Cytobacillus sp. IB215665: one gene and its partner. The protein of the gene in region 1 binds, or shares a complex with, the protein of each later gene. Links are inferred from orthologs where the notes say so. Each region holds a gene or a part of one and is shown on either strand. Other genes may lie near its edges.

Region 1 (11,473 bases):
TGCAACAAAGTTTATGAAAGGCTCTTTTCGTAAACTTTGTTGTTAATGTGATCAAATTAGCAACATAGAAATGGTTTTATATTGTTAGTCATTATTGTATACAAGAAAAGATGCCACGAACTTTAGTTTTGTACGTGTTTATTGTTTAGAACGAAAAGCAACAATCAATACAAAAGCAGCCTTACGAAAAGAGCCTTTGTTTTTCATTTGCCGAATGTGATAAGATAGATAATGATTTTACATTTGAAGGAGTGCTTTGATTATGAGTAAAAAAGGTTACATAATAATGAATAGTGGAGAAAAGATTGAATTTGAGCTTTATCCTAATGAAGCTCCTAATACAGTTGATAATTTTGAAAAATTGGCTAATGAAGGCTTTTATAATAGTCTTACATTCCATCGGGTAATCCCAGGATTTGTTTCACAAGGTGGTTGTCCACAAGGAACTGGAACAGGTGGTCCGGGTTATACGATTAAATGTGAAACTGAAGGCAATCCTCACAAACATGTGCCAGGAGCATTTTCAATGGCTCATGCTGGAAGAGATACAGGAGGAAGTCAATTTTTTATCGTTCATGAAGCTCAACCTCATTTAGATGGCGTTCATACAGTGTTTGGTCAAGTTACAAGTGGCTTAGATACTGTTCTAAATATGAAAAATGGGGATGTAATGAAAACTGTAGAAGTTTTTGATGCGGAGTAATAGATGAAACGTAACAAATGGATTGTGTTTATTATTATACTAATAATGAGCATGATTTGGGGATTGATCTATTGGTTATTTATAGCCTAAACACGTTTCAATATGCAAACTAGAAAATGTGTGATATAATATGTAAAACTATAAAATTGAATAAGATAATCCTTCGGGGTCGGGTGAAATTCCCAACCGGCGGTGATGAAGCAATTGTTGTTTCTAAGCCCGTGAGCTGTATATATAATTGGTTATATATGGCTGATCTGGTGAAAAACCAGAGCCGACAGTATAGTCTGGATGGGAGAAGGATATGGCGTGAAGTATATGATTTGCTGTAATCATATGCTAATTTTGTCCTGTTTTAGAACGATGGATAAACACACGAAATATATCGATAACTCTGACCCTAGGTAATTATACCTAGGGTCTATTTGTTAAACTTATATTATGAGCTATGAAAAACGTATGGCTTATTTGCTATGGAGTTATGTTTGTAATATTTCGAATTATGACTATATTCGGTAATTCCCCATCTATTTTCCCCATAAGATTTTCTTGTAACCTACGTTGTTGGAGGTATCCCATTTTGAATGACCATGATTATATGAGAGTTGCACTAGAAATGGCTAAAAGTACCATTGGTCAAACAAGTCCAAACCCAGTAGTGGGAGCTGTTGTAGTTAATAGAGGACAAATTGTTGGTCTTGGGACACATTTAAAGGCTGGTGAAGCACATGCGGAAGTACATGCTATAAACATGGCAGGTAATAAAGCAAAAGATGGAACGATTTATGTGACCTTAGAACCTTGTAGCCATTTTGGTCAAACACCACCGTGTGTAGATTTATTGATCAGTAGTGGTGTTAGCCGAGTAGTAATTGCTTGTGAAGACCCAAATCCGAGTGTAGCAGGTAGAGGTATAAGAAAGTTAGAAGAAGCTGGTTTAAAAGTTGATGTTGGAGTCCTGCAGGATGAAGCTAAGAAATTAAATAAGGTATTCTTTCGTTATATTAAAAACAACACCCCTTTTGTGACGTTAAAAACTGCGATTAGCATGGATGGAAAAATTGCTACACAATCAGGCGAGAGCAAGTGGATTACTGGAGAGTTAGCACGTCAAGATGTGCATAAATATCGTCATCGATATGATGCAATTCTTGTTGGGGTGAACACCGTAGTTGCTGATAATCCTTCATTAACGGCAAGGCTTCCGTATGAAACGAATAATCCTATACGTATTATATTAGATACAAAATTACGAACACCTCTCGACTCAAAAGTGATTACTGATGGCTTAGCACCAACATGGATTGTTGTAGGAGAGGACTGTTCTGATGACGAGATAGCTTGTTATACTTCTCAAAAAAATGTTCGAATCATTCAAATGAGGGAAAAACGTATTAATATTAAGGATTTATTACGCGTATTAGGAGGTGAAGGGATAACAAGTCTTTTCGTTGAAGGCGGAGGGAAAGTAAATACGAGCTTTTTAAAAGCTGATGTTGTTCAGCAATATATTACATATATTGCTCCGAAGCTTATTGGAGGTGAGTGTGCACCTACCTCTTTTAATGGAGAAGGATTTGATCGTTTGTACGATGTACCGAAACTACAAATCAAGTCAATTGAGCAGCTGGGAGAAGATATTAAACTGATTGCTATTCCAAAGAATAAATAAAAAGTGGTGATGACTTTGTTTACTGGTATTGTTGAGGAAGTTGGAAAAGTAAATCGATTAACCCATTCAATTGATGCAATTGAACTACAGATTGATGCTAGAAAAATATTATCTGATATCCAGTTAGGAGATAGTATAGCGGTGAATGGGGTGTGTTTAACCGTTACTTCATTTAATGAATTTGGTTTTGCAGTAGACGTTATGCCAGAAACTATAAAAGCGACTTCATTAAAATTATTAAAAAATGGATCTTCGGTTAATTTAGAACGAGCTATGTTAGCGAATGGAAGGTTTGGAGGACACTTTGTATCAGGGCATGTTGATGGAGTAGGCGAAATAATTAGTAAGACTCGAAAGGGCAATGCAATCTATTACGTAATTGCGATAGATGAGAAATTAGCTAAATATATATTACACAAAGGGTCTGTCGCAGTGGATGGGACAAGCTTAACGATATTTGACGTTGTCGATAAATCTTTTACTATATCAATTATTCCGCATACGCTCTCTGAGACGATTATAGGTCAAAAGGAGGTGGGTGATATTGTCAATATAGAATGTGACGTTATTGGAAAGTATATTGAGCACTTTCTTTTACGAGGTACACACTCTATGGAAAAAGTTAAACACAGCAGGATAACAAAATCTATATTAACGGAAAATGGATTTATTTAGGGATCTTTTCCAAAGTTTTGTTGCTATTGCTCCGAAATTAGCATAGCTAGACTCTATCTCTTTAAACAGCCTTATTCTATGATGAAACACGATTAATGGTTCATTTCCTAAATAAACATTACATATAGAAAGGTGTGCAAACATGTTCCATACTATTGAAGATGCGATAAAGGATTTAGCTGATGGAAAAATAATCATAGTCTGTGATGATGAAGATCGTGAAAATGAAGGTGATTTTGTTGCGTTAGCAGAAAGCGTAACGCCTGATACAATCAACTTTATGATAAGACACGGACGTGGATTAGTATGTTCACCCATATCAGAAGAAATTGCTGAAAGGATTCAATTAAATCCTATGGTGATAAATAATACTGATCCTCATGGAACAGCTTTTACTGTAAGTGTAGATTACAAAACGTCAACTACAGGGATAAGTGCTTATGAAAGAGCGGAAACAATTAAGCAGCTTTTAAATGAACATTCTAAAGCGAGTGATTTTAAAAGACCTGGGCATATTTTCCCGCTTATCGCTAAAAAGGGCGGTGTGCTTAGGAGAGCAGGGCATACTGAAGCAGCTGTAGACCTAGCTAATTTAGCTGGATCGTCCTCTGCAGCTGTTATATGTGAAATAATAAAGGAAGATGGCTCAATGGCACGCGTACCTGACCTAGCTATTGTTGCTGATCAATTCAACTTAAAGATGATAACAATTAAAGATTTAATTAAATATCGTAATCAAAAAGAAAAGTTAGTTAATAGAGAGGTAGAGGTTCTACTACCAACTGAATTTGGTGAATTTAAAACAATTGGATACACCAATGAAATCGATAGCAAAGACCATATTGCATTAGTGAAAGGTAATATTTCTCCAGATCATCCAACTCTCGTTAGAGTGCATTCCGAATGTTTAACAGGTGATGTTTTTGGCTCATTTCGTTGTGATTGCGGTCCACAGTTACATGCGGCACTAACACAAATTGAAAAAGAAGGTAATGGTGTTTTGTTGTACATGCGTCAAGAGGGAAGAGGCATCGGTTTACTTAATAAGCTTCGAGCCTACAAGCTTCAAGAGGCAGGGTATGATACTGTGGAGGCGAATGAAGAGTTAGGTTTTGCCCCAGACCTAAGAGAGTATGGAATTGGTGCACAAATTTTAAAGGATTTAGGAATACGTAAAATGAAATTACTTACTAATAATCCTCGAAAAATAGCGGGGCTAGAAGGCTACGACTTGGAAGTGGTTGAACGTGTGCCTATCCAAATGCCGACTAAAAAGCAAAACGAGGCATATTTAAAAACTAAAAATAACAAGCTAGGACATCTACTAAATATTTAATGAAAGACCATTAAGTAAATGTTGTTACCAAAAAATTAGAATTTTTTAATTAAATAATATCTTTTCATTTTTATAAAGAAGAAAAAATAATCAAAAAACTACATTGTTATAAATACACGGGAGGTATGTTCTATGATTTATGAAGGGAATTTGATCGGAACTAACTTAAGAATAGGTATAGTTGTTGCGAGGTTTAATGAGTTTATTACAAGTAAACTTCTTGGTGGGGCACTTGATGGACTTAAGCGTCATGGCGTAAATGAAGAACAAATAGATGTTGCGTGGGTACCTGGTGCCTTTGAAATCCCTCTATTCGCAAGAAAAATGGCTGAAACGAATAAATATGATGCAGTCATTACTTTAGGGGCTGTCATAAGGGGAGCGACCACTCATTATGATTATGTTTGTAATGAAGTAGCAAAAGGAATTTCGGCTGCAGGAATTTCGACAGGTTTACCGATTATATTTGGTGTGATTACGACAGAAAATATTGAACAAGCAATCGAAAGAGCCGGAACAAAAGCTGGTAATAAAGGGTGGGAAGCAGCATTGTCTGCTATTGAATCTGCAAATTTATCTCGAGAAATTGTTAAAAACTTTGACGAATAGGTTTAAAAACCTATACAAAATGTATATAATGGTTTGTTAGAATGTATATTTACTCTCTTATAAAAAGAAAAGATTCATAATTACAATCGAACTTTACTTTTTTTAGAAGCGTTCAAACTAGGAAAAAGGACTGTGAAAAACTGGTATATAAAGCCTAGAGTAATAGTGACTTGTATGTTTGTAATGTTCATGAGGCTGAAATGCGGGTCAACGAGGTTATGTGACAGCCCAATTTCCAAAAGTTTTGAACTCCTTCTTTAAGTGAGTGTTCAATAATAATGAGGGATATTATATGTTAATTCGATACAAAAAGAATTATGAAAAAATTGCAATGGGACTTCTTTCATTCATGCCAAATGAAAAAGACTTAAAAAAGTTGCAGCAAACCATTAAACAATATGAAGAAGAAAAGGATAAACAATTATTTCTTTGGAAGGAAGAAGATATTATAGGATTGATCGGTGTTATTCAATTTCCAGAAAAAAGAATAGTTGTGCAGCATATTAGTGTTAATCCATCCCATCGGTATCAAGGGCTTGGGAAAAGAATGGTTGAAGATTTAGCTAAACTATTTCCAAATGATCAATTACAGCCAACCTCTGAAACTGCTTCTTTTATAGAAAAATGTAATATCGATCATTAAATACAGCCTTTGTTGTCTCTTTTTATTTTTACGCAAAAGTCATCGTTTGATAGAAGAAAAGATACCCCGAAAGCTAATGGTTTCATGTTTAGCTCTTATTACGAAAAACAACAATCAGCGCTTCTAAAACAGCCTTGTTAAAACAATATTGTTATGTTGTGTATGAAACTTAATTCAATGCATAAAGTGAGAAAACAGCCTAAATTAAAGAAAGGCACTAAAATAGTGCTTTCTTTTTTTATATAGGCTGTTTTTGGAATAAAAACTTAAACGCATATTCATTTAATTTTTAATCAACAAGAGCCTTTATTTTTTTTCTTTCTTTTGGCTAATTGATTAGCTCTTTCTGTTATAACTTCAGTACGATCACGTAAAGTGTGTTTATTAATAAGGAAATTATTAGTTAAATCGCTACTTTTTCCCCATGTCAAGCCTTTTTCACTACATGCATTTTTACATGTAGTTAACAATGATTCGTCTTGAATTGGTAAATTAATACTTATATAAGGCTCATTAGCGATAATGGCATTCAGTTGCGACTGTAAAGTTGTTAATAGTGTTTTTAGGTTTATGCCTAGCTGTTCGACAGTATCTTTTTGAGCTTCTAAGATAGCAATAGCGTTTGCTATCATTTTTTGAGCACCTTTGAAATTACCTCTTCGATGATGATATAATCCGACAGCAATTTGAATGAACCCAACCCAAACTATATCATTGTCTGTTTGTTTCCAATACTCTTCGAGAACTTCATGGCATTCGAAATAATCACGATCCCCATGGAAATACACTAAATAATCTATATAAGCTTTTGGATACAAGAATTTATCACTCCCTATTTATCAAAGTATCTCACCATTTTTTTGTTAATAGTGTATCATAGTATGTAGCAAAAGCACCGTATAAAAGAGTATTGGATAAAAATTTAGTTTGTTCTATACTATACGTTAGTGTTAAGCTATATAAATACTGAATGAAGTATGATATGTTGGTGGGATGAAAGTGCAATATAATGTGAAAATTGATGCTTTTGAAGGACCGCTTGATCTTTTATTGCATTTGATTAATCGATTAGAAATAGATATTTATGATATACCAGTAGCGAAAATTACAGAACAATATATGTTCTATATTCATACAATGCAAGAATTACAGCTAGATGTTGCTAGTGAGTATTTAGTTATGGCTGCTACTTTATTAGCAATCAAGAGTAAGATGCTACTACCTAAACATGAAGAGGAGTTATTCGATGAGGATGTTGAGGTCGATATCACTGAAGATCCTCGAGAAGAGTTAATCAATCGCTTAATTGAATATAGGAAATATAAGGAAGCTGCGACAGACTTAAAGGAGTTAGAAGCTGAACGTAGCAAAGTTTTTACAAAAGCACCCAGTGATGTAAATGAATTTGTAAAAGATACTAAGGCAAAGAGCCAGCCACTTGATGTGAACTTATACGATATGCTCGCAGCATTTCAAAAACTATTACGTAGGAAAAAGCTCCAAAAGCCACTCCATACGAAAATAACTCGTCAAGAAATTCCAATTGAAAAAAGAATGGAAGAAATTATACAAGAGTTATCGTCAATTAAAGGAAGGAAAAGTTTTTTTGAACTATTTCCCTATGAAGATAAAGGGCACATCGTTGTTACTTTTTTAGCCATTTTAGAATTGATGAGAGAAAACGCGATTAATATTGAACAAGAAAAAAACTTTGATGAAATTTTTTTAGCTAGTAAGGTAAGGTGATTTGGCAATGAATATTGTCGAGTGGAAAGCTGTAGTAGAAGGGCTGCTATTTGTCGCCGGTGATGATGGACTATCGTTAAAGCAAATAGCGCTAGTTCTTGAAATTGACGAAAATGTTGCTCATGACATTATTATTGAATTACAGGAAGAATATAAAAATAATAAACGCGGATTGTTTGTTTCAGAAGTTGCTAATACATACCAACTGACGACAAAGAAAGAACATGCAGCCTTCATAAAGAGGTTAGTAGAGTCTCCTGCGTCAACATCTCTTTCACAAGCTGCATTAGAAACATTAGCCATTGTAGCTTACCGTCAGCCAATTGCAAGAACAGAGGTAGAGGAAATTCGTGGCGTGAAAACAGAAAGACCACTACAAACATTAATGGCAAAGGCGTTAATTAAGGAAGTAGGTCGTGTTGAAGGCACTGGGAGAGCCATTCTTTATGGCACAACAAAAGAGTTTCTTGAGTATTTTGGTTTAAGAACTCTTGAAGAGCTCCCACCATTACCTGAGCAAGTTCAAGAGGAATCCGTTCAAGAAGAAGCCGATTTGTTTTTTGAAAAATTTCAAGAAATTGAGTAAATAAGTTAGTCTTAAATTCAAGTGTCATAATATACACTCTTTTTTTTGTATGTTAAGATGGATGTAAAATAACTTTTTTTTTCACAAGATGTTGACGATTGCACAAATGGGATGGTGGGCTGTATGCTAATAAAAAATTGTAATGGTTATGAGCTAGAAAAGGAGAAGCCAAACACATCAGAAGACTTTTTTAATCGATCTGAGGTTACATTTGTTGAAGATGGCGAAGAAAGAACATTTCATTTGCTATATATTCGTTATTTTGATGAACGCTTGAGTGAATTCACACCCTACAACAGTGATCCTATTTTTACAATAGGGGAAAAAGACATCCATTTCAAAGATATTGTAGGATTAATTTGTTTACTAAAAAAACCACAATTTCTTTCACGTAAACGCGTATATATAAATAATATTAATGAATTTGTAGAATATTTTAAGGATGTACAATTTGAAAAACTTCCAGAAATATTTCAGTCGATTGAATATAATGAAGGATATAAGGTCGATTCAACGTTATTGTTTAGTTAAGAAATATACTAATAATAATTTGGAGGGCTATGATGGGGAACAGTATCGTACAAACACAAACAGTAGAAGTTGAAGAATTTTTAAGTAAAACAGTCAACACATTAACAACGTATTTGAATGGCATAACTATTCATACACTGCTTCAAGAAACTCCGGAAAACCAAGTTTATTTTGAAGATATTTTATCAGAAATTAGAAGATTAGTTGTGTATTGTGAAGAAGGGCTTGAAGCTTGTAGAATTGTATTATCAAATGTTCCATTTCGAAAAGCTGCGGCGGAGAAAACACTTTATAAAATATATCATCAATGTATTGAAGAATTCTTTTCACCTAAAAAAGATTTATGGTATGAAGATAGTCGTTCAGCTTACACAGGGAATAACTCAATTAGATTCCGAGAAGTCCCCCCATCTTCTATTAAACAACTGTTAGCATCTTTGGAGAAAGGTTTTCAAACGATTCGAGAAGAGCTAGAATATTATGAAACTGATTATCATACAAAAATTCTTCAATCAAAATAAGTTTGAGGTGGCGATTGCCACCTCTCTTTTTTATATTTGTTTTTCACATTAAGCCTATTTTTGAATACGATATGTTGGAGTAGGAAGGGGTGAATGTGTGAACGATACTAATTATAGAAGGTATATGAGTGATGTTACAAAATGGGGAAAGGATGTTATAGCCCATTTAAATAACAATGATGTTCATAATGCTAGTCTACAAGAAAGGATTCAAAATGTAATCTCACAGGTGCAAGAAAATATAAATAGAGATGGAGTAATTTTAAAAGAGGAAGCAACACGGATTCATGATCAAGTGCTACTTTTACATCACGAATTAGCAAATATACCACAAAATGAATTTAGTAGGCAATCGTTTAATGATCGTGTTCCCATAGGAGAGCATAAGCTTCCTCCATTGCCATACGACTATGATTCTTTAGAGCCTTATATTTCCGAAGAAATTATGCGTTTACACCATGATAAGCATCACCAAAGTTATGTAGATGGACTTAATAAGGCAGAAAAAATGCTTCTTAAGGCAAGAGAGTCAAATGATTACTCTCTTATTTTACATTGGGAGAGAGAAGCGGCTTTTCATGGATCTGGACATTATTTACACACTATATTTTGGAATAATATGACACCGAATAGTAGCGGAAGTCCTCGAGGGTCGTTATTAAAACAGCTTATTTTAGATTTCGGTAATCTTGAACAATTTGTACAGAATTTCACAGCAGCTGCCAAAGCTGTTGAAGGTGTAGGGTGGGCTATAGTTGTATGGTCACCTCGATCGAGAAGGCTAGCGATTCTACAAACTGAAAAACATCAGTTATTTACACAATGGGATACGATTCCAATTATGGTCTTAGATGTTTGGGAACACGCTTATTATTTGCAATATCATAATGACCGTGGGACTTATGTGGATAATTGGTGGAAAGTAGTGAATTGGAATGATATTGATGAACGTTTTGAACATGCGAGAAGCTTAAGATGGGATCCGTATTAATTGTAAGTAGCTCAAAATTATAATGATTCCTTCTTTTTTTAGACAACAAAGTAAAACATCTTCGAACCTATCTTCATCGTTAATTGATGGATTGAGGCACTGGCGTTTTTCCGAATTTTTATTCATATAGAAGCCTGTCTTGCATACACTTGTATTAGTCCGGGTTCAATACGAGGATAGGCTTTTTTTATATCCTCTCATAGAAAAATCTCGGGAAAAAGGGACGGGGATTTGATGGTATGCATGAGAAAATGTATGACATTTCTTTTAATCATTGTTTTATTATTATCAGTTAATCAACAAGTAGCAGTTGCGAATAATGACGTAAGTGCCAAAAGTGCTATCCTTATTGAACAAGAAACAGGTAGAGTCTTATACGGGAAAAATGAGCATACAAAGATGAGAATAGCAAGTATAACAAAAATAATGACTGCTATAATTGCTATTGAGTCTGGAAAACTTGAGGACATAGTGGATATTAGTGAAAGAGCAATATACACTGAGGGGTCGTCCATACTTCTCGAGCTAGGTGATCAGATAACATTAAAAGATTTAGTATATGGCTTAATGCTTCGCTCTGGAAACGATGCAGCCGTCGCAATAGCTGAACATGTTGGTGGTAGTGTGGAAGGCTTTAATTTCTTAATGAATGAAAAAGCTGCAATGATTGGTATGACAAACAGTGAGTTTTCGAACCCTCATGGATTGGACGATCACGAGAATCACTATTCAACTGCGTATGATATGGCATTATTAACGAAATATGCAATGGAAAATGAAGCATTTCGCGAACTATTCGCGACTGAGCTCTACCATCCAACATATAAAACTAAAGCATGGAAGAATAAACATAAGCTAGTGACTGGAATGTATTCCTATACAACTGGTGGTAAAACCGGTTATACGAAAAGAGCGAATCGTACTTTAGTGACGACAGCTGAAAAGAATGGCTTAGAACTTATAGCAGTTACTTTAGATTCAAATTCGAATGACTGGAACGACCATATTAATATGTTTGAAACGGGATTCGATCAATATAATCTTATTAATATATTTGGCCAGGATAACTTGGATAAGGTCAAGGATGAATTTTATAAAAATAAAATATTTGTGGAAAGAGATGTTCTTTATCCTTTAAATAAAGAAGAAGAAAATGAAGTAAACGTTGCTGTACAGCTTATAAAGCCTCAAAAATCTTGGAAAAAAAATAAAGACGTTCCAACGATTATAGGTAAAGTAGTGATCAGCCTTAGTGATGATAAGATCCAAGAAATTCCAGTTTTTTATGATCATGGGAATAGAAAATCGAAAAAGTCATGGTGGCCGATATTTTCACAAGTGTTTGCTATGATTATTGGAGTAAACTCAGATGGTTAATATAATTTGGGTTCTAATGACAGTCGTTGGCATCGTTTTTTCTTTGCTAAATGGAACGATTGAACAAGTCAATGAAGCAATAT
Region 2 (12,823 bases), 250 kb from region 1 along the record:
TATTTAGTGCTTTTCCAATGCGTATTGAGTTGTTAACGAGCTCTGTGAAAGGGAAAAAGCGTAGAGAAATAATTGACCAACTAACGCGTGGTGAAATCGATATTATCGTTGGAACACATGCATTAATTCAAGATGAGATTTCATTCAATAAATTGGGTCTTGTTATTACTGATGAACAGCATCGTTTTGGAGTAGCACAACGTAGAACGTTAAGAGAAAAAGGTGAAAATGCCCATGTTCTATTTATGACTGCTACGCCTATCCCTCGAACTCTAGCAATCACTGTTTTTGGAGAAATGGATGTTTCAGTAATAGACGAAATGCCAGCTGGTAGAAAAGAGATAGAAACATACTGGGCAAGACACGACATGCTTGAGAGAGTCCTTGAGTTCATGAAACAAGAGCTGATCAAAGGAAGACAAGCTTATATCATCTGTCCACTCATTGAAGAATCTGATAAATTGGACGTGCAAAATGCGATAGATGTCCATAGTATTTTGACACAATATTTTAGCAATAAATATCATATTGGACTAATGCATGGTAAACTTCCTTCTGCAGAGAAGGAAGCTGTAATGAGAGACTTTAGTACAAATAACGTTCAAGTGCTTGTTTCAACAACTGTTGTTGAAGTTGGAGTAAACGTTCCAAATGCCACATTTATGTTAATTTATGATGCAGATCGTTTCGGGTTGTCACAATTACATCAGCTTCGAGGTCGTGTTGGTCGTGGTGAGAATCAGTCTTATTGCATATTGCTAGCGGACCCAAAATCAGAAGTAGGTAAAGAGCGAATGAATATCATGACAGAAACAAATGATGGTTTTAAGCTATCTGAAAAGGACCTAGAGCTTCGTGGGCCTGGTGATTTCTTTGGTAAAAAGCAAAGTGGTGTTCCAGAGTTTAAAGTGGCTGATATGGTACATGATTATCGTGCATTGGAAGTAGCCAGAGATGATGCTGCTAAGCTTATTCAATCAACCGCATTTTGGCAAAATAATGAGTATGAGGAACTAAGAAAATACTTGCAACAAACCGGTGCTTTACATGGAGAAAAACTGGATTAATAACAGATTGATTATTTGCAAATTGAAGCATTTAATTATATACTACTATTAGTACCTAGTCATAATAATACGGATGGTGTTTTCTCATATGCGTAAAAATAAAAAAGTACGACAGGAGCAATTGCAACAAACAATAACTGAAAATCCATTCGTCACCGACGAAGAATTAGCAGTAAAATTTTCTGTGAGCATCCAAACGATACGACTCGATCGAATGGAGTTATCGATTCCTGAATTGCGAGAGCGAATAAAATATGTTGCAGAAAAGAATTTTGATGAACAAGTTCGTTCGCTTCCGATTGAAGAGGTAATTGGAGAAATTGTAGATATTGTTCCTGATGAAAGTGCTATTTCAATTTTTGATGTAGAAAAGGAACACGTTTTTAAAAGAAATAAGATTATGCGTGGTCATCATCTTTTTGCTCAAGCTAACTCCCTTGCAGTTGCAGTTATTAATGATGAACTAGCGTTAACTGCGCAAGCAACAATCCGTTTCATGCGCCAAGTAAAAGAAACTGAGCGTGTGATAGCTAAAGCCAAAGTTAAAGGATTGGATAAGAAGAAAGGGAGAACAATAGTAGAAGTAAACAGCTTTGTCGGAGCAGAAATGGTATTTTCAGGGGAATTTGAAATGTATCGTTCAAAAAGTAATTAAAAGGTAGGTTCAACAAATGAGAATCGCAATCGATGCAATGGGTGGTGACCATGCACCTAAAGAAATTGTTTTAGGCACTCTAAAAGCGCTAGAAGCTTTCCCTAGCTTACATATTACTTTAATAGGGGATGAAGACAAAATTAAGACATATGTTTCTGAACAGAAACGTCTTTCTATAATACATGCCAATGAAATAATTGAAGCAACTGATGAGCCTGTAAGGGCAGTTCGTAGAAAGAAAAATGCCTCTATGGTACTTATGGCAAAAGAAGTGAAAGAAGGGCGTGCGGATGCTTGTATTTCTGCAGGGAATACGGGTGCTCTAATGGCAGCGGGTTTATTCATAGTCGGTAGAATCGATGGAATTGATCGTCCTGCATTAGCTCCAACATTACCAACTGCAGATGGACGTGGTTTTATAATGCTAGATGCTGGAGCTAATGTGGATGCCAAAGATCAACATTTGCTACAGTATGCGATTATGGGGTCGATTTATGCTGAGAAAGTACGGGGTGTTCCATCACCTAGAGTGGGCTTGTTAAATATAGGAACAGAAAAGAATAAAGGAAACGACCTTATGAAGCAAGTCTTTTCCTTATTAGAAAAAACGTCATTACACTTTATTGGTAATGTTGAGGCGCGAGACTTATTAGATGGGGTTGCAGATGTAGTCATAACAGATGGCTTTACGGGTAATGTTACATTAAAAGCAATAGAGGGAACAGCACAATCAGTTTTTTCTATGTTAAAAACAACATTAACAAGCAATTTTAAGAGCAAATTTGCAGCTTCTGTATTAAAGCCTCAACTGTTAGATTTAAAAGCTAAAATGGATTATTCAGAATACGGTGGAGCTGGGTTGTTTGGTTTAAAAGCTCCAGTAATTAAAGCACATGGTTCTTCTGACGCCAATGCGATCTTTAACGCTATTCGTCAAGCAAAAGATATCGTTGATAACAATGTTACTGAATTGATAAAGCAACAAGTTGAATCTGTTGATTGATTAGTAAAGAGAGGAATGATCATATGGGGAAAATTGCATTTGTTTTTCCAGGCCAAGGTTCACAAATTGTTGGTATGGGACAAAGCCTTGCACAAAAATATGACAATGTGGCAGCTGTTTTTAACAAAGCTGATGAAAAACTAGGTATTTCATTAACTGACCTTATTTTCCAAGGTCCAGCTGATAAATTAACGTTAACGATGAATGCACAGCCAGCTTTATTAACGACGAGCATAGCTATTCTTGAACGGTTCAAAGAAGAAAATATACGACCTGATTATGTTGCGGGTCATAGTTTAGGAGAATATAGCGCACTTGTGGCTGCCGAAGCATTGTCATTTGAAGATGCAGTGTATGCAGTAAGGAAACGAGGCGAATTAATGGAAGAAGCTGTTCCTGCAGGAGAAGGGTCAATGGCAGCTGTACTAGGGATGGAACAAGGTCAGCTACAAGAAATCACAACCCAAATTACAGCTGATGGATATCCAGTTCAACTCGCTAATTTGAACTGTCCTGGTCAAATTGTTATTTCTGGAACAGCTGAGGGAGTATCAATCGCAACGAAACAATGTAAAGAACAAGGTGCAAAACGCGTCATCCCTTTAGTTGTAAGTGGACCATTTCATTCATCACTCATGCAACCAGCTGCTAATAAATTCGATCACATATTAGACGAAATAACAATTAATCATGCAAAGATTCCAGTAGTAACGAACATTCATGCAAAGCCATTAACAAAGAGTACAGAAATAAAGCAAGCTTTAATTGAACAATTATATTCTCCAGTTTTGTGGCAACAGTCTGTAGAATACATGCTTGACAATGGTGTAGATACCTTTATAGAAATTGGTCCTGGTAAAGTTCTTTCAGGACTCATCAAAAAGGTTAACAGAAGGGTTAATGCCTATTCAATAAATGATGAAGAGTCAATGCTATTGACAATTGAAAGATTGAAAGGGGAATAAAAATATGACGTTGCAAGGAAAAGTTGCCTTAGTGACAGGTGCATCTAGAGGGATTGGTCGTGCTATTGCATTGGAACTAGCGAAGCAAGGTGCTAGTGTAGTAGTAAATTTTGCAGGAAGTGAAGCAAGGGCAAACGAAGTGGTGGATGAAATAAAAACAATTGGTTCTGAAGCAGTTGCGATTCAAGCTGACGTTGGAAATTCTGAAGCGGTATCTTCTATGATTAAAGGTGTGATCGCTAAATTTGGCAAGCTAGACATTCTAGTAAACAACGCCGGAATAACAAGGGATAACTTGTTAATGAGAATGAAAGAAGATGAGTGGGATACTGTCATTAATACAAATTTAAAGGGCGTATTCAATTGTACAAAGGCTGTTACCCGCCAAATGATGAAGCAAAGAGCTGGAAGAATAATTAATATTGCTTCAGTCGTTGGAGTAGCAGGTAACCCTGGACAAGCAAACTACGTTGCTGCAAAAGCTGGTGTGATAGGTTTAACAAAAAGTTCTGCTAAGGAATTAGCAAGTAGAAACATTACAGTAAATGCAATAGCCCCAGGCTTTATTACAACTGATATGACCGATGAATTAAATGAAGATATTCGTAATGAAATGTTGAAACAAATTCCACTTGTGAAATTTGGTGAACCGACAGACGTAGCAGCTGTTGTGGCATTTATAGCTTCTGAAGCAAGTGGGTATATGACTGGACAAACATTGCACGTTGATGGCGGAATGGTCATGTAAAGAGTTTAACAAAAAGGTGCTTTTAATAAGGCTGTTATTGTAAAATTTGTTGATTTTTTAATAGAATGTGAACAGCTAGATGGTATTATTATCCGATTGTCCTAAAAAGAAGAGAAGGTACGACGAACGCTTTAGAAAGACGTGATCTCTTAGAATGAAAAACAACAATCGATACGAAAACAGCCTTTTAAAATAATACAACTAGTTTTTTGAATGAAAATACACTATAATATTTGAGGGGAGGTGAGCAATAATGGCAGATGTTTTAGAACGTGTAACTAAGATTATCGTTGATCGCCTTGGAGTTGAAGAGTCAGAGGTGAAATTAGAATCTTCATTTAAAGATGATCTTGGTGCTGATTCCCTAGATGTAGTAGAGCTAGTGATGGAGCTTGAAGACGAATTCGATATGGAAATTTCCGATGAAGATGCTGAAAAGATAGCTACAGTTGGTGACGCTGTTAACTACATAAACGGTCAGCAATAATTCCGTTTTATCTATTAAAAGTCCCGTTTAAGGCGGGACTTTATCATCATAATAGGTGCCATATTAGTACATAGGCAATAAAGTGCAATGATCAACCTCTAGAAATGAACAATTCCGAACATCAAGTTTTGTTGGAGGTACCTAAAATAACATGAAAAAAACAGGTATTGAAAAGCATGCGAAATTTAATGAATTTCAAGAAAAAATAGGTTTTCGATTTCAAAATAAAAAATTGTTGTTGCAAGCATTTACGCATTCATCTTATGTGAATGAGCATCGAAAACGGCTCTATGAAGATAATGAGAGATTAGAGTTTTTAGGAGACGCAGTTCTTGAGTTAACAATTTCCCAATATTTGTATAAAAAATACCCATTGCTAAGTGAAGGCAAATTAACGAAACTTCGTGCTGCTGTAGTTTGTGAATCTTCTCTTGTTTCTTTTGCAAATGACCTATCCTTCGGTAAGCTAGTTTTGCTAGGTAAAGGAGAAGAGTTAACTGGTGGACGAGAACGACCAGCATTATTAGCGGATGTATTTGAGGCATTTATTGGAGCATTATACTTAGATCAAGGAATTGACGCTGTTTGTTCCTTTCTAGATATGGTTGTATTTCCTAAAATAAATGATGGTGCTTTTTCTCATACGATGGATTATAAAAGTCAGCTTCAAGAATTAATTCAGAGAGATGGAGCTGGTTTACTCGAATATAAAATCTTACAGGAAAACGGTCCTGCTCATAATCGAGAGTTTGTATCTTCAGTTTGTATAAATAACAAAACACTTGGTGAAGGTAGGGGGAAGTCAAAAAAAGAAGCAGAGCAAAACGCTGCGAAAAAGGCTTTGCAAAAAGTAAAAGAATCATTATAACACCATTAATGCCCCCTTTATGGGGGTATTTTTAAAAAGGCTCTATTCGTATAGCTTGTTGCTATTCAAACATTTATTACTAGGCTAGAGCTATGGAAATTATGGTTATAAAAAATAAGATGCCAAAGAATGTTATTTGTGAACGTATTAATGTCTTAGTTCAGAAAGATACGAAGATAGCCATTAATCAACAACACATACCAAATTAAGTAAACTATAAGGCTGATCAAATGAAATGCTGCCTGTGCTAGGCAGAGATAATCAAGTGTACACACGTCATAATAAAAGAATTTTTAGTAATAGGAGGGATATTCATGTTCCTCAAACGGTTAGATATCGTTGGATTTAAATCGTTTGCAGAAAGAGTTTCTATTGATTTTGTGCCAGGTGTAACTGCAGTAGTTGGGCCGAACGGCAGTGGGAAAAGTAATATTACCGATGCTATTAGGTGGGTATTGGGGGAACAATCTGCAAAATCTCTACGCGGAGCGAAAATGGAAGATATTATTTTTGCAGGTAGTGACTCAAGAAAACCATTGAATATAGGAGAAGTAACGTTAACATTAGACAATGAAGACCAGTTTTTACCGATAGATTATCATGAGGTAAGTGTCACAAGGAGAGTTTTTCGTTCAGGAGAAAGTGAATTTTTAATAAATAAACAGCAGTGTCGACTAAAAGATATTGTTGATTTATTTATGGATTCAGGTCTTGGAAGAGAAGCTTTTTCAATTATAAGCCAAGGTAAAGTAGAAGAAATTTTAAGCAGTAAAGCTGAAGAAAGGCGCTCTATTTTTGAAGAAGCTGCTGGAGTGTTAAAATATAAAACTCGCAAGAAAAAAGCAGAATATAAATTAGCTGAGACCCAGGAGAATTTACACCGTGTCTCTGATATCGTCCACGAGCTTGAAGGTCAAATTGAGCCACTAGAAATTCAATCATCAATTGCTAAAGATTATATCGAAAAGAAGGAGGACCTCGAAAAAATTGAGGTTGCCTTAACAGTATTTGAAGTAGAAGACCTTCATAAAAAATGGGAGGACCTTCGTAATATATTTCAACAACATAAAAATGATGAAATCGAATCCTCTTCTTCTTTACAGAAATTAGAATCTGAAATTGAGCACCATCGTGAGCAAATAATCGCGCTTGATGAATCTATAGATGATCTTCAAGAAGTACTACTGCTCGCTAGTGAAGAATTAGAAAAGCTAGAAGGCCGGAAAGAAGTTCTGAAGGAACGCAAGAAAAACGCCTCCCAAAATAGAACACAATTAGAAAAAATAATTGATGAATTTGAGGTAAAAAGACACGATCATTTAGCTCAAAGAGATGAAGAAGCTCAGCTACTTAAACATTATGAAGAAGATGTTAATGTTAAGCAGCTTGACTTAAAGCAGAAAACACAAATGTTTGCATCTTATGATCAAAATATTGAAGACGTAATTGAAGGGTTAAAAAGTGACTATATTGAATTATTAAATAAGAAAGCTGCCTTGAATAATGAACTTACAAATATTGAAGATCAGCTGAAACAACAAAATGTCCGTAAATCACACTTAGAAGAAGTAAATCAAAAATATATTATTCAACGAAAAGAAACGAATGATCAAAAACTACTACTCCAAGCTAAAATTTCGAAAGTTCAAGAAGAAATTAACGAACAAATTAGTACATTTCGAAATAAACAAACAAACCTGGAACAGTTGAAGACCAAGTACCAAAAAAAGGAGAATTTACTTTATCAAGCTTATCAGTACTTACAGCAGACCAAATCTCGTAAAGAAATGTTGGAAGAAATCAAAGAAGATTATTCCGGATTTTTTCACGGTGTTAAAGAAGTATTAAAAGCTAGAGATAAACATTTGCAAGGTGTTGAAGGTGCCATCGCAGAATTAATTCAAGTACCTCAGGAGTATGAAATTGCTATAGAAATAGCATTGGGAGCAGCAACACAGCATATTGTCGTTCATGATGAACAAAATGCTAGGCAAGCTATTAGTTATTTAAAGAAAAACTCATATGGCAGGGCTACATTCTTACCATTATCAGTCATCAAAGAGCGTAAAATTTCAGATCTGCAACTAAATCAAATAAAAAACCATCCATCATATGTAGGGGTTGCTTCAGACTTAATAACATTTGATGAAAAGTATAGCGCTGTATTGAAAAACGTACTAGGGACAGTAGTCATTACTACTGATTTAAAAGGTGCAAATGATTTAGCAAGGCAATTACAATTTAGGTATCGCCTCGTTACACTTGAAGGTGATGTTGTAAATCCTGGTGGGTCCATGACAGGTGGGGCAGTAAAACAAAAATCAAATTCGTTATTAAGCAGAGGACGTGAGCTTGAAGAGCTTTCAGTGAAAGTACTTGATATGGAGCAAAAGACTTCACAGCTTGAAGCTCAAGTAAAGGAACTGAAGGACACCATTAAAGAAGTCGAGGCAGGGCTTGAAGTTTTACGTGAAACGGGAAATACGCTTCGTTTGAGTGAGCAGTCAATAAAAGGAGAAATTCGAGAGCTAGAAATAGAAGAAAAAAATGTTAACGATCGTTTAACTGTTTACGACTTTGAAAAAGAAAATTTCTCACAACAAATGAATGAAATGAATGCAAGAACAAGAACGATTAAAGAACAAGTGAGCGTCATCAAAAACCAAGTGATGAATCTTGATCAAGAAATTGAAAAACTTACTTTAGAAAAGAATGACCAACAAATATCAAAAGAATCATTACAAAAAGAAATAACAGAACTAAAGGTTGAATTAGCAAGCCAAGAGCAGCTGTTAGCGAATCATCAAGAGAAAGCAGGTCGCACATTACATGCTATGGCTGAAATTGAAGATAAATTGCAGGAAGCGAAGGAGGACCTTTCATTACTGCAAAATGAGATGAGTTCAAACTCATCGGGTGAAGAGGTTTTAGTCTCTGAAGCTGTAAAAAAGAAACATGATAAATCAGCTACTGTTCAACTTATCGCTGAACGTCGCGATCAACGGCTTCATTTACAGCAGAAATTAGAGGATCAGGAGCGCGAAGCGAAAGAACAAAAACGACAATATAAGCAGCTTGTAGAGGTTTTACGCGATGAAGAAGTAAAAATTAATCGTCTAGACGTGGAATTAGAAAACAGATTAACTCACTTACGAGAAGAATATATGTTATCTTTTGAGGCTGCGAAAGAACGATATCCTTTGGATTTGAATATAGAGGAAGCTAGGCAGAAAGTAAAATTAATTAAGCTTGCAATTGATGAGCTTGGAAATGTTAATCTTGGTGCAATTGATGAGTTTGAGCGTGTAAATGAGCGTTATTCCTTTTTACAAGAGCAGAAGGAAGATTTGCTACAAGCAAAGGACACATTATATCAGGTTATCGATGAAATGGACGATGAAATGAAGCGAAGGTTTCAAACAACATTTAACAATATCAGTTCTCACTTCGAGCCTGTTTTCCAAGCATTATTTGGTGGTGGAAGGGCAGAATTGAAGCTTACAGATCCAGGGGATTTATTAAATACTGGAGTTGAAATTATTGCACAGCCACCAGGGAAAAAACCTCAAAATCTTAGTTTATTATCAGGTGGAGAAAGAGCTTTAACTGCTATAGCATTATTGTTTGCAATTTTAAAGGTTCGTCCTGTTCCATTTTGTGTTTTGGATGAGGTAGAAGCTGCGCTAGATGAAGCTAATGTCCATCGTTTTGCACAATATTTACAACGTTATAGCTCAGATACACAATTTATAGTTATTACCCACAGAAAAGGAACAATGGAAGAAGCTGATGTTCTTTATGGAGTTACGATGCAAGAATCGGGTGTGTCTAAGCTAGTATCAGTTCGACTCGGTGAAACTGCTGAATTGGTTAAGTAAGGATCTTTTCATCAAATAAGTACAATAAAAAAAGTAGTATATATTGTTATTCATCGATATACAAAAGAAAAGATGCCACGAACGTTAATGGTGATTAGCTCATAATACGAAAAGCAACAATTAATGCGAAAACAGCCTAAAGTAAAGAAACGTTAACAATGGGATCTTTTCGTAAACTTTGTTGCTATTGTAATCAAATTAGTACTATAAAAAGTGGTTTATATTGTTATTCATCGTTATTCAAAAGAAAAGATGCCACGAACGTTAATGGTGATTAGCTCATAATACGAAAAGCAACAATTAATGCGAAAACAGCCTAAAGTAAAGAAACGTTAACAATGGGATCTTTTCGTAAACTTTGTTGCTATTGTAATCAAATTAGTACTATAAAAAGTGGTTTATATTGTTATTCATCGTTATTCAAAAGAAAAGATGCCACGAACGTTAATGGTGATTAGCTCATAATACGAAAAGCAACAATTAATGAGAAAGCAGCCTAACTAAAAGATACTTGAGAAACTATTTTATGAAATAAGAAGGGAAGAACAAATGTGAGCTTTTTTAAAAAATTAAAAGAAAAAATTACTAAACAGACAGATTCTGTAACAGAAAAATTCAAAGATGGTTTATCGAAAACAAGGGATTCTTTTTCAGAAAAGGTGAATGACCTTGTTGCGAGATACAGGTCTGTAGATGAAGATTTTTTTGATGAGTTGGAAGAAATCTTAATTGGAGCAGACGTTGGTGTAGCAACTGTAATGGAATTAATTGATGAATTAAAAATGGAAGTAAAACGTAGAAATATACAGGACACGAGAGAAGTTCAAGATGTTATAACAGAAAAGCTAGTTGAAATTTATGAAGGGCAGGACGATTTATCTGCTAAGATAAATATTCAAGAGCAATCTTTAACTGTCATTTTGTTCGTTGGAGTTAATGGTGTTGGTAAAACAACTACTATTGGAAAACTTGCAAATAAATTTAAAAATGAAGGAAAATCAGTATTATTGGCTGCAGGAGATACATTTCGTGCTGGTGCTATAGACCAACTGGAAGTATGGGGAGATAGAGTTGGTGTGGATGTAATTAAGCAATCTCCAGGCTCTGACCCTGCTGCAGTTATGTACGATGCAGTTCAGGCAGCTAAAGCGCGCAACGCTGATATTTTATTATGTGACACAGCAGGTAGATTGCAAAACAAAGTTAATCTAATGAAAGAACTTGAAAAGGTAAAGCGTGTGATCGAACGGGAAGTTCCAGGAGCTCCTCACGAAGTGTTACTCGTTTTAGATGCTACCACAGGTCAAAATGCGATGAGCCAAGCTAAGCAATTTGCAGAATCAACAGATGTGTCAGGAATTGTTTTAACAAAGTTAGACGGTACTGCAAAGGGAGGTATCGTATTGGCTATTCGAAATGAGCTATCGATTCCTGTTAAATTGGTCGGTCTTGGGGAAAAAGTTGATGATTTACAACAATTTGACCCAGAACAATACGTCTATGGCCTTTTTGCTGGTTTAATCGCTGATACTGAAGCATAAAAGAGCTGTTAAGAAAAAAACTTGACATTAATGATTTGACCTAGTACAATTTGTAAAGGTAATTCACTTAACATAGGGGGAAAGACCATGCTTGAAAAAAAGACAAGAATGAATTATCTATATGATTTTTATCATTCGTTGTTAACGGAAAAGCAACAAAGCTATATGTCTTTATATTATTTAGACGACTTTTCCCTTGGTGAAATTGCTGAACTGTTTAATGTTAGTCGCCAGGCAGTATATGATAACATTAGACGGACGGAAACGATGCTTGAACAGTATGAAGAGAAGTTGTTGCTATTTCAAAAATTTCAGCAACGTCAAACACTTTTTTCTGATCTGAAAGAAATCATGTCAAGTAGCGTTCAGGACAATACAAAACAGCTTGCAGTACTTAATGAACTCGAGAAATTAGAGTAAGGGGGCGGCATAGAAATGGCATTTGAAGGATTAGCCGACCGACTGCAAAATACAATTAAGAAAATCACAGGCAAAGGAAAAGTAACGGAAGCAGATGTAAAAGCGATGATGCGAGAAGTGCGTCTTGCATTATTAGAAGCGGACGTTAACTTTAAGGTTGTTAAGGATTTTGTGAAACGAGTCAGTGAAAGAGCTGTCGGTCAAGAGGTTATGAAGAGTTTAACCCCTGGTCAACAGGTTATTAAAGTAGTAAAAGAAGAGCTGACTGAACTGATGGGTGGAGAGCAAAGTAAAATTGCTGTAGCAAATCGTCCGCCAACTGTTATCTTAATGGTAGGGTTACAAGGTGCAGGTAAAACAACTCATACTGGGAAAATAGCAAATTTACTTAGAAAAAAATACAACAAAAATCCACTTATAGTAGCTGCTGATATTTATCGACCTGCTGCTATAAAACAGCTACAAACGTTAGGAAAACAGCTGAGTATGCCGGTTTTCTCTCTTGGTGACCAAGTGAGCCCGGTGGAAATAGCTAAACAGGCAATCGCGCAAGCAAAAGAACAACATAATGATTATGTTCTTATTGATACTGCTGGGCGACTCCATATCGATGAAGCATTAATGGATGAGCTAGCTCAAATCAAAGAGGTAACAAACCCTCATGAAATTTTCTTGGTCGTCGATGCAATGACGGGTCAGGACGCTGTTAACGTAGCTGAAAGCTTTAATAGCCAACTTGGAATTACAGGTGTAGTTTTGACGAAGCTTGATGGAGACACACGTGGTGGTGCTGCATTATCGGTAAAGGCTGTTACAGGTAAACCAATTAAGTTTGTTGGTTTGGGAGAAAAGCTTGATGCTCTTGAAGCATTTCATCCTGAACGCATGGCATCTCGTATACTAGGTATGGGGGATGTACTAACATTAATTGAAAAAGCTCAAGCTACAGTTGATGAAGATAAAGCCAAAGAGTTAGAACAAAAAATGAGGACAATGTCCTTTACGTTTGATGACTTTTTAGAACAACTATCCCAAGTTCGTTCAATGGGCCCTCTAGATGACTTAATTAATATGTTACCTGGAGCAAACAAAATGAAAGGTCTGAAGAACGTTCAGGTGGATGAAAAGCAAATTGGTCATGTTGAGGCTATTATTCGTTCGATGACGAAAGCTGAAAAAGTCCAGCCAGAG

What was found.
Region 2: the proteins of SLH52_RS06355 (region 1) and smc are in contact, whole or in part, in a crystal structure (PDB 3ZGX), measured with the Bacillus subtilis proteins. The link is inferred for Cytobacillus sp. IB215665 from one-to-one orthologs.

The regions. Positions count from the first base shown.
Region 1 is NZ_JAXBME010000004.1:18,190-29,662, forward strand. The notes cover bases 5,742-8,507. They hold SLH52_RS06355 (segregation/condensation protein A), read left to right. Parts: upstream 5,742-6,631; coding sequence 6,632-7,384; downstream 7,385-8,507. Other genes in these bases: SLH52_RS06350 (DUF309 domain-containing protein), read right to left, coding at 5,932-6,456; scpB (SMC-Scp complex subunit ScpB), read left to right, coding at 7,392-7,970; SLH52_RS06365 (hypothetical protein), read left to right, coding at 8,094-8,501. Outside these bases: SLH52_RS06320 (peptidylprolyl isomerase), read left to right, coding at 263-703; bifunctional diaminohydroxyphosphoribosylaminopyrimidine deaminase/5-amino-6-(5-phosphoribosylamino)uracil reductase RibD, read left to right, coding at 1,284-2,375; ribE (riboflavin synthase), read left to right, coding at 2,391-3,050; SLH52_RS06335 (bifunctional 3,4-dihydroxy-2-butanone-4-phosphate synthase/GTP cyclohydrolase II), read left to right, coding at 3,193-4,386; ribE (6,7-dimethyl-8-ribityllumazine synthase), read left to right, coding at 4,519-4,995; SLH52_RS06345 (GNAT family N-acetyltransferase), read left to right, coding at 5,288-5,638; SLH52_RS06370 (YpuI family protein), read left to right, coding at 8,534-9,022; SLH52_RS06375 (superoxide dismutase), read left to right, coding at 9,120-10,013; SLH52_RS06380 (D-alanyl-D-alanine carboxypeptidase family protein), read left to right, coding at 10,269-11,390; SLH52_RS06385 (nucleoside recognition domain-containing protein), read left to right, coding at 11,383-11,473. UniProt on the Bacillus subtilis protein: Participates in chromosomal partition during cell division. May act via the formation of a condensin-like complex containing Smc and ScpB that pull DNA away from mid-cell into both cell halves.
Region 2 is NZ_JAXBME010000004.1:266,172-278,994, forward strand. What follows is about bases 5,756-9,871. They hold smc (chromosome segregation protein SMC), read left to right. Parts: upstream 5,756-6,107; coding sequence 6,108-9,671; downstream 9,672-9,871. Other genes in these bases: rnc (ribonuclease III), read left to right, coding at 5,756-5,793. Also shown: ATP-dependent DNA helicase RecG, read left to right, coding at 1-1,067; transcription factor FapR, read left to right, coding at 1,156-1,722; phosphate acyltransferase PlsX, read left to right, coding at 1,739-2,725; fabD (ACP S-malonyltransferase), read left to right, coding at 2,749-3,690; fabG (3-oxoacyl-[acyl-carrier-protein] reductase), read left to right, coding at 3,695-4,438; acpP (acyl carrier protein), read left to right, coding at 4,692-4,925; more of rnc, read left to right, coding at 5,077-5,755; signal recognition particle-docking protein FtsY, read left to right, coding at 10,223-11,212; SLH52_RS07620 (putative DNA-binding protein), read left to right, coding at 11,300-11,632; ffh (signal recognition particle protein), read left to right, coding at 11,648-12,823. UniProt on the Bacillus subtilis protein: Required for chromosome condensation and partitioning.